DNA from 3 places in the Burkholderia sp. Ac-20345 genome. Region 1 is predicted to be linked to each of the others. Evidence: riboswitches for the same ligand, from Rfam matches in the RefSeq annotation. Region 1 holds a riboswitch; each other region holds the start of a gene.
What was found. A riboswitch is a leader RNA that binds a small molecule or an ion and turns the genes downstream of it on or off. The one in region 1 is predicted to bind cobalamin.

Region 1 (4,031 bases):
CGCGTCGAGCCATGCGGCCAGCGCGGTCAGGCAATCGATCTGGTGATGCAGGTCGAGATGCGCGAGCGGTTCGTCGAGCAGCATCAGCGGCGCGTCCTGGCACAGCGTCGCGGCCAGCGCGACGCGCTGACGCTCGCCGCCCGACAGCGACAGCACGTCGCGCGACGCGAGCGCGGTCAGGTCGAATGTCGCCAGCGCGTCGCGCGCGGCCGCGCGGTCGCCGTCGCGCTCCCAGCCCCAGCCGCCGAGATACGGGAAGCGGTTGAGCAGCACCGTGTCGAACACGGTCGCGCTGAATGCGTCGTGCAGTTGCTGCGGCATCAGCGCGCGGCGCTGCGCGAGCTGCTCGGGTGGCCACGCGGCAAGCGGCCGGCCGTCGATCTCGACCCGTCCGCCGGCCGGCGGCTGCAGCCCGGCGAGGGTTGCAAGCAGCGTCGTCTTGCCCGCGCCGTTCGGCCCGGCGACGCACCAGATCTCGCCGGGACGGAACGCCCGGGTGAAGCCATCGAGCAGCGTGCGCGCGCCGGCCTTCAGCGTCAGGTTGACGGCCGCGTAGTTCATGTCGCCAGTGGTGGCATGCAGTGCGGCCCCCGTCATCGCATCGGCCTCCTCAACAACATCCACAGGAACACCGGCACGCCGATCAATGCGGTCATCACGCCGACCGGCAGTTGCGCGGGCGCGATCGCGGTGCGTGCGAGCAGGTCAGCCGCCATCACGCCGCCGCCGCCCGCGAGCATCGCGGCCGGCAGCAGCATCCGCTGGTCGTTGCCGAAGGCGAGCCGCAGCGCATGCGGCACGACGAGGCCGACAAAGCCGATCGTGCCGGCTGTCGTCACCGCGGCCGCGGCGGCCAGCGACGCGACGAGATAGATCCGCACGCGCAGGCGCGCAACGGGCACACCGAGCGCGAGCGCGGTCGCGTCGCCGCGCAGCAGCACGTTCAGTTGCGGCGCGGCCGGCAGCGCGACGCATGCGGCCAGCAACAACGCACCCCACGCGAACCACGGCGCGGTCACGCCGTTCAGGTCGCCCGTCAGCCAGAAGATGATCCCGCGCAGCCGTGCTTCGGGCGCGAGCGACAGCAGCAGTGTGACGAGCGCGCCCCACCCCGCCGCGATCACGACGCCCGTGAGCAACAGCCGAGGCGACGCGTCGCGCGACTCGCCGCGCCACAGCTCGCGGCGCGCGAGACCGAGCACGAGCGCGACCGACACGAGCGAACCGGCGAACGCCGACGCATCGACGAGCCACCACGCGCCGCCCGCGATCATCGCGACGAGCGCGAAACCGGCCGCACCGCCCGACACGCCGAGCACGTACGGCTCCGCGAGCGGGTTGCGCAACAGCACCTGCAGCAGTGCACCGGATAGCGCGAGCAGCGCGCCGCATGCAAAGCCCGCGAGCGCGCGCGGCAGGCGCAGCGTGCGGACGATATCGGCGAACAGCGCGTCGCCGCCATGCGGCACGAGCGACGCGAGCGCCTGCCATGGCGACATCGGCACACTGCCGATCGACAGCGACGCGACGAACAGCAACGCGACCGCCACAGCCAGCGCGGCCCAGATCGCGGTGGCGCGTGCGGCGCTCATGCCGCGCGCGGCGCCGCACACGACGTGCGGCGCACCTGCTTGCGGCTGCCGGCCGGTCGTGACTTGAGCGCCGCGCGGACGATTGGGGTCAGCATCGAAGAAGATTCCATGAAGCATTGCGCGCCCCGCCTCCCCGCAGGCCGCGCGTCACGAAGCCCGTGCGGGCTTCCCGTCTCGGCCGGTATCCGGGCTGGCGGCGGTCCGGCTCGCCTTCCCGCGCGATGACGCGCAGTGGCCCGCGTCCGCATGCACGACCTGCACGCGAAACGCGCCCGAGCCGGCCTGCGTCACGGGACGCGGCCGCTTACCGTTGCGGGGGCAGCGCAGGTTGGCGGGCTTCCGGCGCCCACGCCCTGCTTCCCGTTTAACCGCGCGTTCCACGCGCGAGCACCGAGGCGGCGCCAGTTTAGGAGCGGGTCGCGCGAGCGTCAAGGAAGCGTCCGGACACGCATGGGAAGCGCTGATTCGCGGCAAGAAGCAGGGGTGTTACGACTGGAAACGTTACAGATGTCGGATTGCGCGTTATTCCGCGCTAAAATGCTGGGTCTTTAGAGGACGCAGCAAATGCTCAACGAACTCGAAACCCTATCTCAAAATATTGGCCGTCTGATTTCGCTGAACAAGCGCTATCACTCGGAACGGCTCGCGCTCGAGGAGCAGGTCGCGCAATTGCGCGCGGATGCGGACGCAGTCCGCACGGAACTCGCGCAACTGCGCGACGAACGTAATGCGCTCGCAGCCGAGCGCGACACTTTGTCGGCAAAGATCGACGACGCCCAGGTGAAACTGAACGCGATTCTCGAAAAGCTCCCGCGCTCGAAAAACGCGGAGCAAGCCGACAACCAGCTCGACCTGCTGGATGCACAGGCGCGTGCGGATGGCGATGACGCGGCCAGCCACGGAGAACATGCATGAGCACCAAGCAGATCGAAGTCTCGATTCTCGGTCAGCCCTATCGTCTCGCCTGTTCGGCCGAGACCGAAGCGGCGCTGCTCGAAGCGGTCGCGCGCGTCGACGCCGAAATGTCGAAAATCCGCTCGAACAGCTCGGTACGCGGCACCGATCGCATCGCCGTGATGGCGGCGCTGTCGCTCGCGTCCGAATTGCTGCGGCTGCAAACGAGCGTGCGGCACGGTGAAGCATTTCCGGCGGAAGAAATCCGTCGTACAATGCACCAGATGAACGAACAGCTCGGCGCGGTGCTCGCACAGCACGAGACGCAGTAACGTTTGATCGATGCGTCGATTCCCCTTGATCTCGGCGATCAACGGTGGTCAAATTGGCGCAACGAAACACAGTTCAGTCAGCTTCCCTGCCTGGTTCGCCAAGGTCATATATTCCTTGAACCAATGCCATGTGCACGGTTGCGGAAATTTGTAGCACGGGCGCGCGCGTCACTCTGTCTGATGTACCCGAAGTGCTGCTAACTGCGACCAATTCTGAACCCCAGGTTCAGGATGCCGGCCTAGCGGCCAAGGCGGGGGCCTATCCAACGGCATCGGGCGAAGCCCGGTGCCGTTTTCTTTTGTAGCAGCCTCTTTCTGCGTCGATCACGATCCATGCAATACTGGCTGATGAAGTCCGAACCGGACGAAGCAAGCATCGACGATCTCGCCAACGCACCGCAGCGCTCGCTGCCGTGGACCGGCGTGCGCAACTATCAGGCGCGCAATTTCATGCGCGACACGATGAAGATCGGCGACGGCGTGCTGTTCTATCACTCGAGCTGCCCCGAGCCGGGCATCGCGGGCCTCGCCGAAGTGTCGTCGACGCCCTACCCCGATCCCACGCAGTTCGATCCCCAAAGCCCCTATTACGACCCGAAGTCGAATCAGGAAGCGCCGCGCTGGCTGCTCGTCGACGTGCGCTACGTAAAAAAATCGCCGCTCGTGCCGCTTGCGGCGCTGCGCGAACACGACGAACTCGCCGACATGCGCGTGCTCGCGCGCGGCAACCGGCTGTCGATCACGCCCGTCACGCGCGCCGAATGGCGCTTCATCACCGAAAAGCTGATGAAGTAGGCGCACGCCAAAGGTCAAATCTGGTCAGTACGCGCCGCCGTCACGGAACTCGCGGTACTTTCGCGCAGCCTAAGCAACCGCTGCCGGCCGATCGGGCCGGCTGTCGTTTTTTTCGTCGCGCGGCCCGCCCGCGTCGTGCGCGCGCAATCCGCGTGCACGCCCTCGCACAAGGAGTCCAACAATGACCAAGAAATCCGCACTCGCGCTGTCGCTCGCCCTTGCCGCCGCCGTTCCCGTCGCGCTGACGCTCGCGTCGCCCGCCGCGCACGCGCAATCCGCGAACCCGCACTTTCCGGAGCCGGCAGGCGTGCTGTCGCTGTCGTCGCAGGCCAGCGCCGACGTACCGCAGGACATCATCCACATCACGCTGTTCTACGAGCAGCAGGCCAAGGATCCGGGCAGCCTCACCGCGCAGTTG
Region 2 (4,031 bases), on a different contig from region 1:
CATTGCAAGCCCGATCCGTTCGCCGCCATCGTGCCCGCGACGCCCGACGACAGCACGTGCGTCGTCGACACCGGCAATCCGTACACGTCGGCCGCGCCGATCGTGAGCATCGCGACGAGTTCCGCCGACGCGCCCTGCCCGTAGGTCAGATGCTGCTTGCCGATTTTCTCGCCGACGGTCACGACGATCCGCTTCCAGCCGACCATCGTGCCGAGGCCCAGTGCGATCGCGACCGCTACCTTCACCCACGTCGGAATGAACTTGGTCGCGTGGTCGAGCTGCTTGCGATAGTTGTCGATCGCGAGCTTGTCGTCGGCAGCGAACGCGGGCTGTCCGGACTTCTCGATCAGGCGGATTGCTTCGGATACCAGATACATCGTGTTGCGCACGTTGTCGACGTCGCGTTGCGGCACGGCCGCCATCGAGCCTGACGCGCCGACCGCGGTCGCGAGCGACGTGGACAACTGCCGCACGGCGGGGATCACGGCCGGCGTCAGCTCGCGATGCTGCACGTAAAGCTCGACGTCGGCGCGCGGGTTCGCGGACGGCGCGACGCCGTTCGCGTACTTCCCGAACGTCGCGGCTGCCTGGTTCGCGACCGCAACGAAGGTCTGCGTCTCGGCCGGCGTCACGGCCTTGTTCAGTGCATAAGCGGTCGGCACCGTGCCGATCAGGATCAGCATGATGAGGCCCATCCCTTTCTGGCCGTCGTTCGAGCCGTGCGCGAACGACACGCCCGTGCAGGTCAGGATCAGCAGGCAGCGAATCCAGAACGGCGGCGGCTGGTCCTTCGGCGGCTCCTTGTACAGTTCCGGAATCCGCACGAGCGTTTTCAGCACGAGCAGCAGCAGCGCGGCACACAGGAAGCCGACGAGCGGCGAGAGCAGCAGCGACTTGCCGACGCCGAGCGCTTGGCCCCAGTCGACGCCGCTCGTGCCGGACGGCCCGTGCATCAGCTGGTTCATCAGCCCGACGCCGATGATCGAGCCGATCAGCGTATGCGAGCTCGACGACGGCAACCCGAAATACCAGGTCGCGAGGTTCCACACGATCGCGGCGATCAGCAGCGCGAACACCATCGAGAAGCCCGCGCCGCTGCCGACCTGCAGGATCAGCTCGACCGGCAGCAGTTGCAGGATGCCGAACGCGACGGCGCCGCTCGAGATCATCACGCCGAGGAAGTTCCACAGGCCGGACCAGATCACCGCGACGTTCGGTGTCAGCGAGTGCGTATAGATCACGGTGGCCACCGCGTTCGCGGTGTCGTGGAAACCGTTGACGAATTCGAAGCCGAGCGCGATCAGCAGCGCGGCGCCGAGCATCAGGTACGGGAACAGCGACCCTTCGCGCATCGGCGACAGATCGTCGATCAGGTGGGTGGCGATATAGATCGCACCGATCGCGAGCACCAGCAGGAAGACGGCATAGCCGAGCTGCCTGGTGCGCTCGACGGAACCCGAATTGTTCGGGGCAGACGAAGCAGGTTGATTCATGACGGTATCTCGTAAGGGAACCGCGACCGATCCTAGCTTCGGCTAGCAGTCAGTTTGATGACAGCAGGGAGTGCGAACGGTGTGTCTTACAGCGACGTAAGGTGAGCATCGCCAGGCAATTGCGATACGACGCGACATGTCGGCTTGCGTCGTGGCCGACATCGCGAACGCAACAGGGCAGGAGGCTAGGTGGCAGTGTCGCGCCGATCGTCGGCGGCGATCAACATCCATCCGTGCGGCGACGCAGCGAATGTCGTGCACGACAGCGGTGCGACGTCGATGCGGGTTGCCGCGTCGGGATCCATCCGCAGCGCATGCGCGACGGCCGCGCGAACGATCGGTGCATGTGTGATGGCGACGATGTCGCGGTCGTGCTGCAGCGCGTTCAACCATGCGCCGACGCGGCGCATCGCTGCATCGAACGATTCGCCGCCGTGCGGCGACGCGGACGGATCGCCGATCCACGCACCCAGTTCGTCAGGCAGGTCGCGCGCGAGGTCGTGTAGCCGCCGGCCGCGCCAGTTTCGGTAGTCGATGTCGCGCAGTGCGTCATCGATGTCCGCGCGCAGCCCGAGCGCATCGGCGGTCTGCACCGCACAGCGGGCCGGGCTGCACAGCACGAGCGCGCCTGCGACGCCCGTCCACCGGTCGCGCAGCGCCGCGGCTTCGGCGAGCCCGTGCGCGTCGAGCGGATCGTCGTCGGGAAACGTGCCGGTGCGCATCGCCCGGGTCGACGCATGTGCAATCAGGCGCAGCGAGGCATGCATGTTCATGTCGGTTTTCGGATGATCCGGGACGGACGCGCTCGTCCACCTGCCGCCGCTTCAATACGCGAACATTCGCGCGTACAATTCGCCGGATACGAAATGCGGAAGCCGGTGCAATCCCGGCGCGGTCGCGCCACTGTAACCGGTGATCCATGATCCCGGAAGCCAGACCTGCCTTCGTACCCATCCAACATTTGTCGGGGCGCGATTCCCCTGAGGTGCATCCATGAGCGAAGCAGTGCTGAAGCCGGCGGTCGTGCCGGCACCCATCCCCGTCCGTGAACTGTTGCCGTGGGCCGTGTTCGTCGGCCTGATCCTGTTGCTCGCACTGTATTTCGTCGGTGCGGAACAAGGCGCGACGTCGCTGGTGCCGGGCATGTATGTCCACGAGTTCGTCCACGACGGCCGCCATCTGCTCGGCTTCCCCTGCCACTGACGCGGAGGTCACGATGGTCGGAAAGCTGCTCATGCGCGGGATGCTCGCAGGCATCGCCGCAGGCCTCCTCACGTTCGGTTTCGCGAAAGTCGTCGGCGAACCGCAAGTCGATCAGGCAATCTCCTTCGAAGAAAAAACCGAAGCCGCCCACGGCGAAGCACCGGAACCCGAACTGGTCAGCCGCCACACGCAAGCCGGCCTCGGTCTGCTGACGGGCGTCGTGACCTACGGCGCGGCATTCGGCGGGCTGTTCTCGCTGGTCTTTGCGTATGCGTATGGCCGAGGCAGCCGTCTCCCGGCACGGCCGCTGGCTGCGTGGCTCGCGCTGGCGTCGTTCGTCGCGCTCGTGATCGTGCCGAACATCAAGTACCCGGCCAATCCGCCGTCGGTTGGCGACCCCGACACGATCGGCTATCGCACGGGGCTGTTCTTCCTGATGATCGCGATCTCGGTCGCGACGATGGTGTTCTCGGTCAGCGTGCGCCGCCATCTGCTGGCGAAGCTCGGGCAGTGGAACGCGTCGATCGTCGCCGGGCTCGTGTTCGTCGCGATCATCGCGGCCGTGCAGATCGGGCTGCCGTCGGTCAGCGAGTTGCCGGCCGATTTCCCGGCGGCCTTGCTGTGGAAGTTCCGCGTGGCGGCCATCGGCATGCAGGTGATCATGTGGACGACGATCGGCCTGTTGTTCGGCGCGTGGGTCGAGCGCAGCGAACGCGTCGGCATGCGCGCGGCCTGACGCACTTGAGAACCGGGCGCGCCTAGCGCAGCATGCGCGGCGCGCTCCACGTCGATTCGCGCGCCAGCGCGACGAACGCGGCCAGATAGTCGATCGACGCATCCGCGTCGCGGATGCCGAGGAAGATCTGCTTCGCGATTCCCTTCTTGCCAAGCTTGACCGGCACGACCGGCATCCGGTCCACGTATTCGTCGGCCAGCCATCTCGGCAGCGCGGCCACGCCGCGCCCGCTCGCCACCATCTGCAGCATGATGTCGGTCGTCTCGATCGACTTGTGCCGCCTCGGCACGATGCCGGCCGGCGTCAGGAACTGGTTGTAGATGTCGAGCCGGTCGGTTTCGACCGGGTAGGTGATCAGGATCTCGTCGGTCAGCTGCTCGGGCGTCACGTAGTCGGCGTTCGCGAACCGATGTGAATCGGCGACCACCAGCACCTGCTCGTAGTCGAACACAGGGTCGAAGCGCAGGCCCGGCTTGTTCAGCGGATCGGGCGTCACGAGCACGTCGATGTCATAGCCGAACAGCGCGCCGATGCCGCCGAACTGGAAGCGCTGCTTCACGTCCACGTCGACGTCGGGCCAGCGCGACAGGTAGGGCGAC
Region 3 (4,031 bases), on a different contig from region 1:
TTCACGCAGATAGCGCCACCACAGCCTGCACAGGTCGGGCGCGACGGTGCTCTTCGCGACGAGGTTCGGGTCTTCCTGCAGGTCGCCCGAGAACATCGCGAGCTGCTGCCCGCGCTTCGACGCGAGCGACACGGCCTGCTCGATCCCGTACGGCCAGTACGCCTCGCCGCCGAGATGGTCGATCACGACCGACTTCGCATGCTGCAGCACGTCGTCGACGTAGAAGTCGACCGACGCCGGCTGCCGCAGGAACGTGACGTTCGCGAGCCGCACGCTCGGGAAGCCGGCCGGCAGGTGCGGCACGACGCTCGCGAGCAGCGACAGCGTCGTGTCGGCCGAACTCAGGATCACGATCTCGGCCGGCTGCTGGTCGATCCGGACGACACCCTGAGTATCGTCGACGAAGCCTCCCGGTGTGGTGCGCAGCAGATGCATCGTGCGTTACGCCTGTTGCGGCTCGGCCGCGCACGCGGCGTCGAACGCGCGTTGCAGCGCGGCCGCGTCGAGATCCTCGCCGATCAGCACGAAGCGGCTCGCGCGCGTTTCGCCGTCCTGCCAGCGACGGTCGAAATAGCTGTCGAAGCGGCGCCCGACGCCCTGGATGACGAGCCGCATCGGCGCGCCGGGCAGCGCGGCGAAGCCTTTCGCGCGATAGATCGTGTGCGCCTCGACGACGCGCTGCAGCGCCGCGATCGTCGCTTCGCGCGTGCCGGCGTCGCCCGACACGACCACCGAGTCGAAATCGTCGTGATGGTGATCGTGATCGCCGTCGTCGGCCGAGCCGTGATGATCGTGACGCAGGTGGATCGTTTCTTCCGATGCCGATTCGAGGCCGAGCAGCAGTGCGAGGTCGAGTTCGCCGCGCGTCGCGCGCACGATCTTCACCTGCGGCGGGATTTCGTCGCGGATCGCGGTTTCGATCTGTGCAAACTCCGTATCGCCGACGAGATCGGCCTTGTTCACGATCACGAGATCGGCGGACGACAGTTGATCGGCGAACAGCTCGTGCAGCGGCGATTCGTGGTCGAGGTTCGGATCGGCGCGGCGCTGCGCGTCGACGGCCTGCGGGTTTTCCGCGAACTGGCCGCTTGCGGCGGCCGGCCCGTCGACGACGGTCACGACCGCGTCGACCGTGAAGCTGTTGCGGATCGTCGGCCAGTTGAACGCCTGCACGAGCGGCTTCGGCAGCGCGAGGCCCGAGGTTTCGATCAGCACGTGGTCGATGTCCGCGCGGCGCTCGACGAGCGCTTCCATCACCGGATAGAACTCTTCCTGCACGGTGCAGCACAGGCAGCCGTTCGCGAGTTCGTATAGCTGGCCCGCCGCTTCGCCCTGCGCGCCCTCGGCATCCTCGCAGCCGATGCCGCAGCCCTTGAGGATTTCGCCGTCGATGCCGAGCTCGCCGAATTCGTTGACGATCACCGCGATGCGGCGGCCTTCGGCGTGCTGCAGGATGTGGCGCATCAGCGTCGTCTTGCCGCTGCCGAGAAAGCCCGTGACGATCGTGACGGGAAGCTTGCGTAGGGTCATGGTAGGTCCGGTGTCGAAGATGGAATCAGGACGGGATCGTCGCGTCGATGGCGGCGTGGCAGTTCATCTGGCGGATCGCAGGCGTGCCGTCGCGCGGTCCGGACGGACAGTCGCGGGACAGGTGGTACGACGAATCGGACATGGTGCTTCCTTGCGAACGGTCGACATCGTGAGTGCCAACACGGCTGCCGCTGGCCCGCTGCACGCCGCCTGCCGTTCGCCGCGCCGGCCGGCGCGGGTTCGCGCAGGGACGGATCGGCGGAGGAAACGGGCGACACGCGGGCGTCGGGCCTGCTGCGGCCGTGGACGATGCGCCGCCTCCCCGCGGCGCTGAACCCCAACGTTTAGGCCGGTATCCGGGCTGGCGAACACGCCGCTTCGCCTTCCCGGATGCACGCGGCATCCAGTGGCGGTCGTCCGCATGCGCGCGGCATGCGGCGAAGCGGCGTTGCGTCACACTTGCGCGCGACGCGTTCGCTTACCGTTGCGGGGGCAGCACAGGTTGGCTCGACTGCGGCGCAGGCAGGCTTCCTGTTTCCCGTTTAACTGCGCATGCCGGAGCGGCGCGCGCGAGCACCAAAACGCGTGCGAGTGTAGGCGGCGGTGCGGGGAGCGTCAAGGCGGAACGGGCCGCCGGGCCCGGTTTCCCATGCCCGGCGCGCGTGGCCGGAAGCCGTGCGCGGCGGTTCGCACGGGTGGATCGCTGTGCTATCGTATGCGCCGCGTTCGGTGCTCGCATGCGCATTCCGCGCCTGCAGTTAAACGGGAAACAGGAGGCGGACCACCGCCCGGCCTGTGCTGTCCCCGCAACGGTACGCCGCCCGCGCGACGCGCTTCCCCGCGCACGCGTCCATGCCGCCCACGATGCCACTGCCCTTCAGCCGGGCGGGAAGGCTGCGGCCTGGCAAGCGGCCAGCCCGGATACCGGCCGACGCAAGGGGCGAGCCCGACGCTCGCCGAACGCCCGATCCGCGGGGGACGGATGGGGTGCGCATTTTGCCCGCGTCCGCGCGGGCTTCGTTCGATCCGTCATGCCTGACCTGTCCGCTGGCCGCCGCCGCGCCGCCTGCCTGCCCTGTTTCACTGTTTCGACACGGTGCGCGCCGTGCCACGCCCGATGAGCCGCGCCTGGCTCATCGGCGCCGGCCCCGGCGACGCCGACCTGCTGACGCTCAAGGCCGCCCACGCGATCGGCGCGGCGGACGTGCTGCTCGTCGACGATCTCGTGAATCCCGACGTGCTGCGCCATGCGCGTGCCGATGCGCTCATCGAGCACGTCGGCAAGCGCGGCGGTCATGCGTCGACGCCGCAGGAAGCGATCGTCGCCGCGATGCTCGCGCATCTGCAAGCGGGCCGCAGCGTCGCGCGGCTCAAAGGCGGCGATCCGTTCGTGTTCGGCCGCGGCGGCGAGGAGCTGACCGCGCTCGGCGCGGCGGGATTCCCGGTCGAGGTCGTGAACGGCGTCACCGCGGGCATCGCCGCGCCGGCCGCAATCGGCATACCGGTCACGCAGCGCGGCGACGCTCAGGGGGTGATCTTCGTCACGGGCCACGGCGCGGGCGCCGATGAACCCGACTGGCGCGCGCTCGCGGCCACGCGCATGACGATCGTCATCTACATGGGCATCCGCCGGCTCGACGCGATTGCAACCGCGCTGCGCGACGGCGGCCTGCCCGGCGATACGCCGTGCGCGGCGATCGAGAACGCGACGCGCCCCGGGCAGCGGCACGTGCTCGCGACGCTCGACACGCTCGTCGAACGCGTCGGGGCAACCGGCATCGGCTCGCCGGCGATCGTCGTGATCGGCCGCGTCGCGGCGTTCGCCGCCGATCCCGCGGTACGTGCCGCGCTCGGCAGCGGCGCATGATGCGCGTCGCGCTCGGCGTCGGTTTCCGCGCGGGCGTGACGGCCGCGCAGCTCGATGCCGCGATCCGCGCGGCGTTGACGCTGTACCCGGCCGCCGAACCGGCGCTCGTCGCCACGCTCGCCGACAAGGCGCGTGACCGCGCGCTGCGCACGTTGTGCGCGCGACGCGGCTGGCCGCTGGTTGCGTTCGACGCTGCGCAGCTCGCGAGCCGCCCCGAACTGGCCGCGAGCGGCCCGTCGGATGCCGCGCTCGCCCGCTTCGGCGTCGCGGGCGTGGCCGAGCCGTGCGCGCAGCTCGCGGCGCCGCACGGCCGGCTGCTGGGCCCCAAATCCATCCGGGACGGCGTGACGGTCGCACTCGCCGGCCCGCTCTGAATCCTTTGTTTCGCTTTCTTTCGACAGGACGAATCCGATGAAAACCGACGCCGAATCCCATCAACGGATGACCGAACGCCGCCGTGCGGGCCACGAGAAGAAGCAGGCCGCCGCCACCAATGAAAAGGGCCTGCTGATCGTCAACACCGGCAACGGCAAGGGCAAGAGCACGGCCGCGTTCGGCATGGCCGTGCGCGTGCTCGGCCACGGCATGCGGCTCGGTGTCGTGCAGTTCATCAAGGGTGCGCTGCACACGTCCG

Region 2: another riboswitch for cobalamin. It lies ahead of G3O06_RS38410 (CbtB-domain containing protein); the one in region 1 lies ahead of G3O06_RS31090 (iron ABC transporter permease).
Region 3: another riboswitch for cobalamin. It lies ahead of cobW (cobalamin biosynthesis protein CobW); the one in region 1 lies ahead of G3O06_RS31090 (iron ABC transporter permease).

What each region holds. Positions count from the first base shown of each region.
Region 1 covers NZ_JAAGPO010000114.1:23,032-27,062, reverse strand. Annotated here, with positions in the region: gene G3O06_RS31095 (ABC transporter ATP-binding protein) at 1-597, opposite strand, end outside; gene G3O06_RS31090 (iron ABC transporter permease) at 594-1,709, opposite strand; cobalamin riboswitch at 1,751-2,002, opposite strand; gene G3O06_RS31085 (ATPase) at 2,157-2,507, shown strand; gene G3O06_RS31080 (cell division protein ZapA) at 2,504-2,818, shown strand; RNA gene ssrS (6S RNA) at 2,899-3,080, shown strand; gene G3O06_RS31070 (EVE domain-containing protein) at 3,152-3,613, shown strand; gene G3O06_RS31065 (SIMPL domain-containing protein) at 3,795-4,031, shown strand, end outside.
Region 2 covers NZ_JAAGPO010000189.1:3,607-7,637, forward strand. Annotated here, with positions in the region: gene G3O06_RS38400 (inorganic phosphate transporter) at 1-1,493, opposite strand, end outside; gene G3O06_RS38405 (histidine phosphatase family protein) at 1,679-2,266, opposite strand; cobalamin riboswitch at 2,318-2,454, shown strand; gene G3O06_RS38410 (CbtB-domain containing protein) at 2,487-2,696, shown strand; gene G3O06_RS38415 (CbtA family protein) at 2,710-3,432, shown strand; gene G3O06_RS38420 (LysR family transcriptional regulator) at 3,455-4,031, opposite strand, start outside.
Region 3 covers NZ_JAAGPO010000199.1:1,893-5,923, forward strand. Annotated here, with positions in the region: partial or broken gene cobN (cobaltochelatase subunit CobN) at 1-435, opposite strand, end outside; gene cobW (cobalamin biosynthesis protein CobW) at 442-1,530, opposite strand; cobalamin riboswitch at 1,860-2,126, opposite strand; cobalamin riboswitch at 2,241-2,478, shown strand; gene cobA (uroporphyrinogen-III C-methyltransferase) at 2,648-3,397, shown strand; gene G3O06_RS39415 (cobalamin biosynthesis protein) at 3,394-3,771, shown strand; gene cobO (cob(I)yrinic acid a,c-diamide adenosyltransferase) at 3,809-4,031, shown strand, end outside.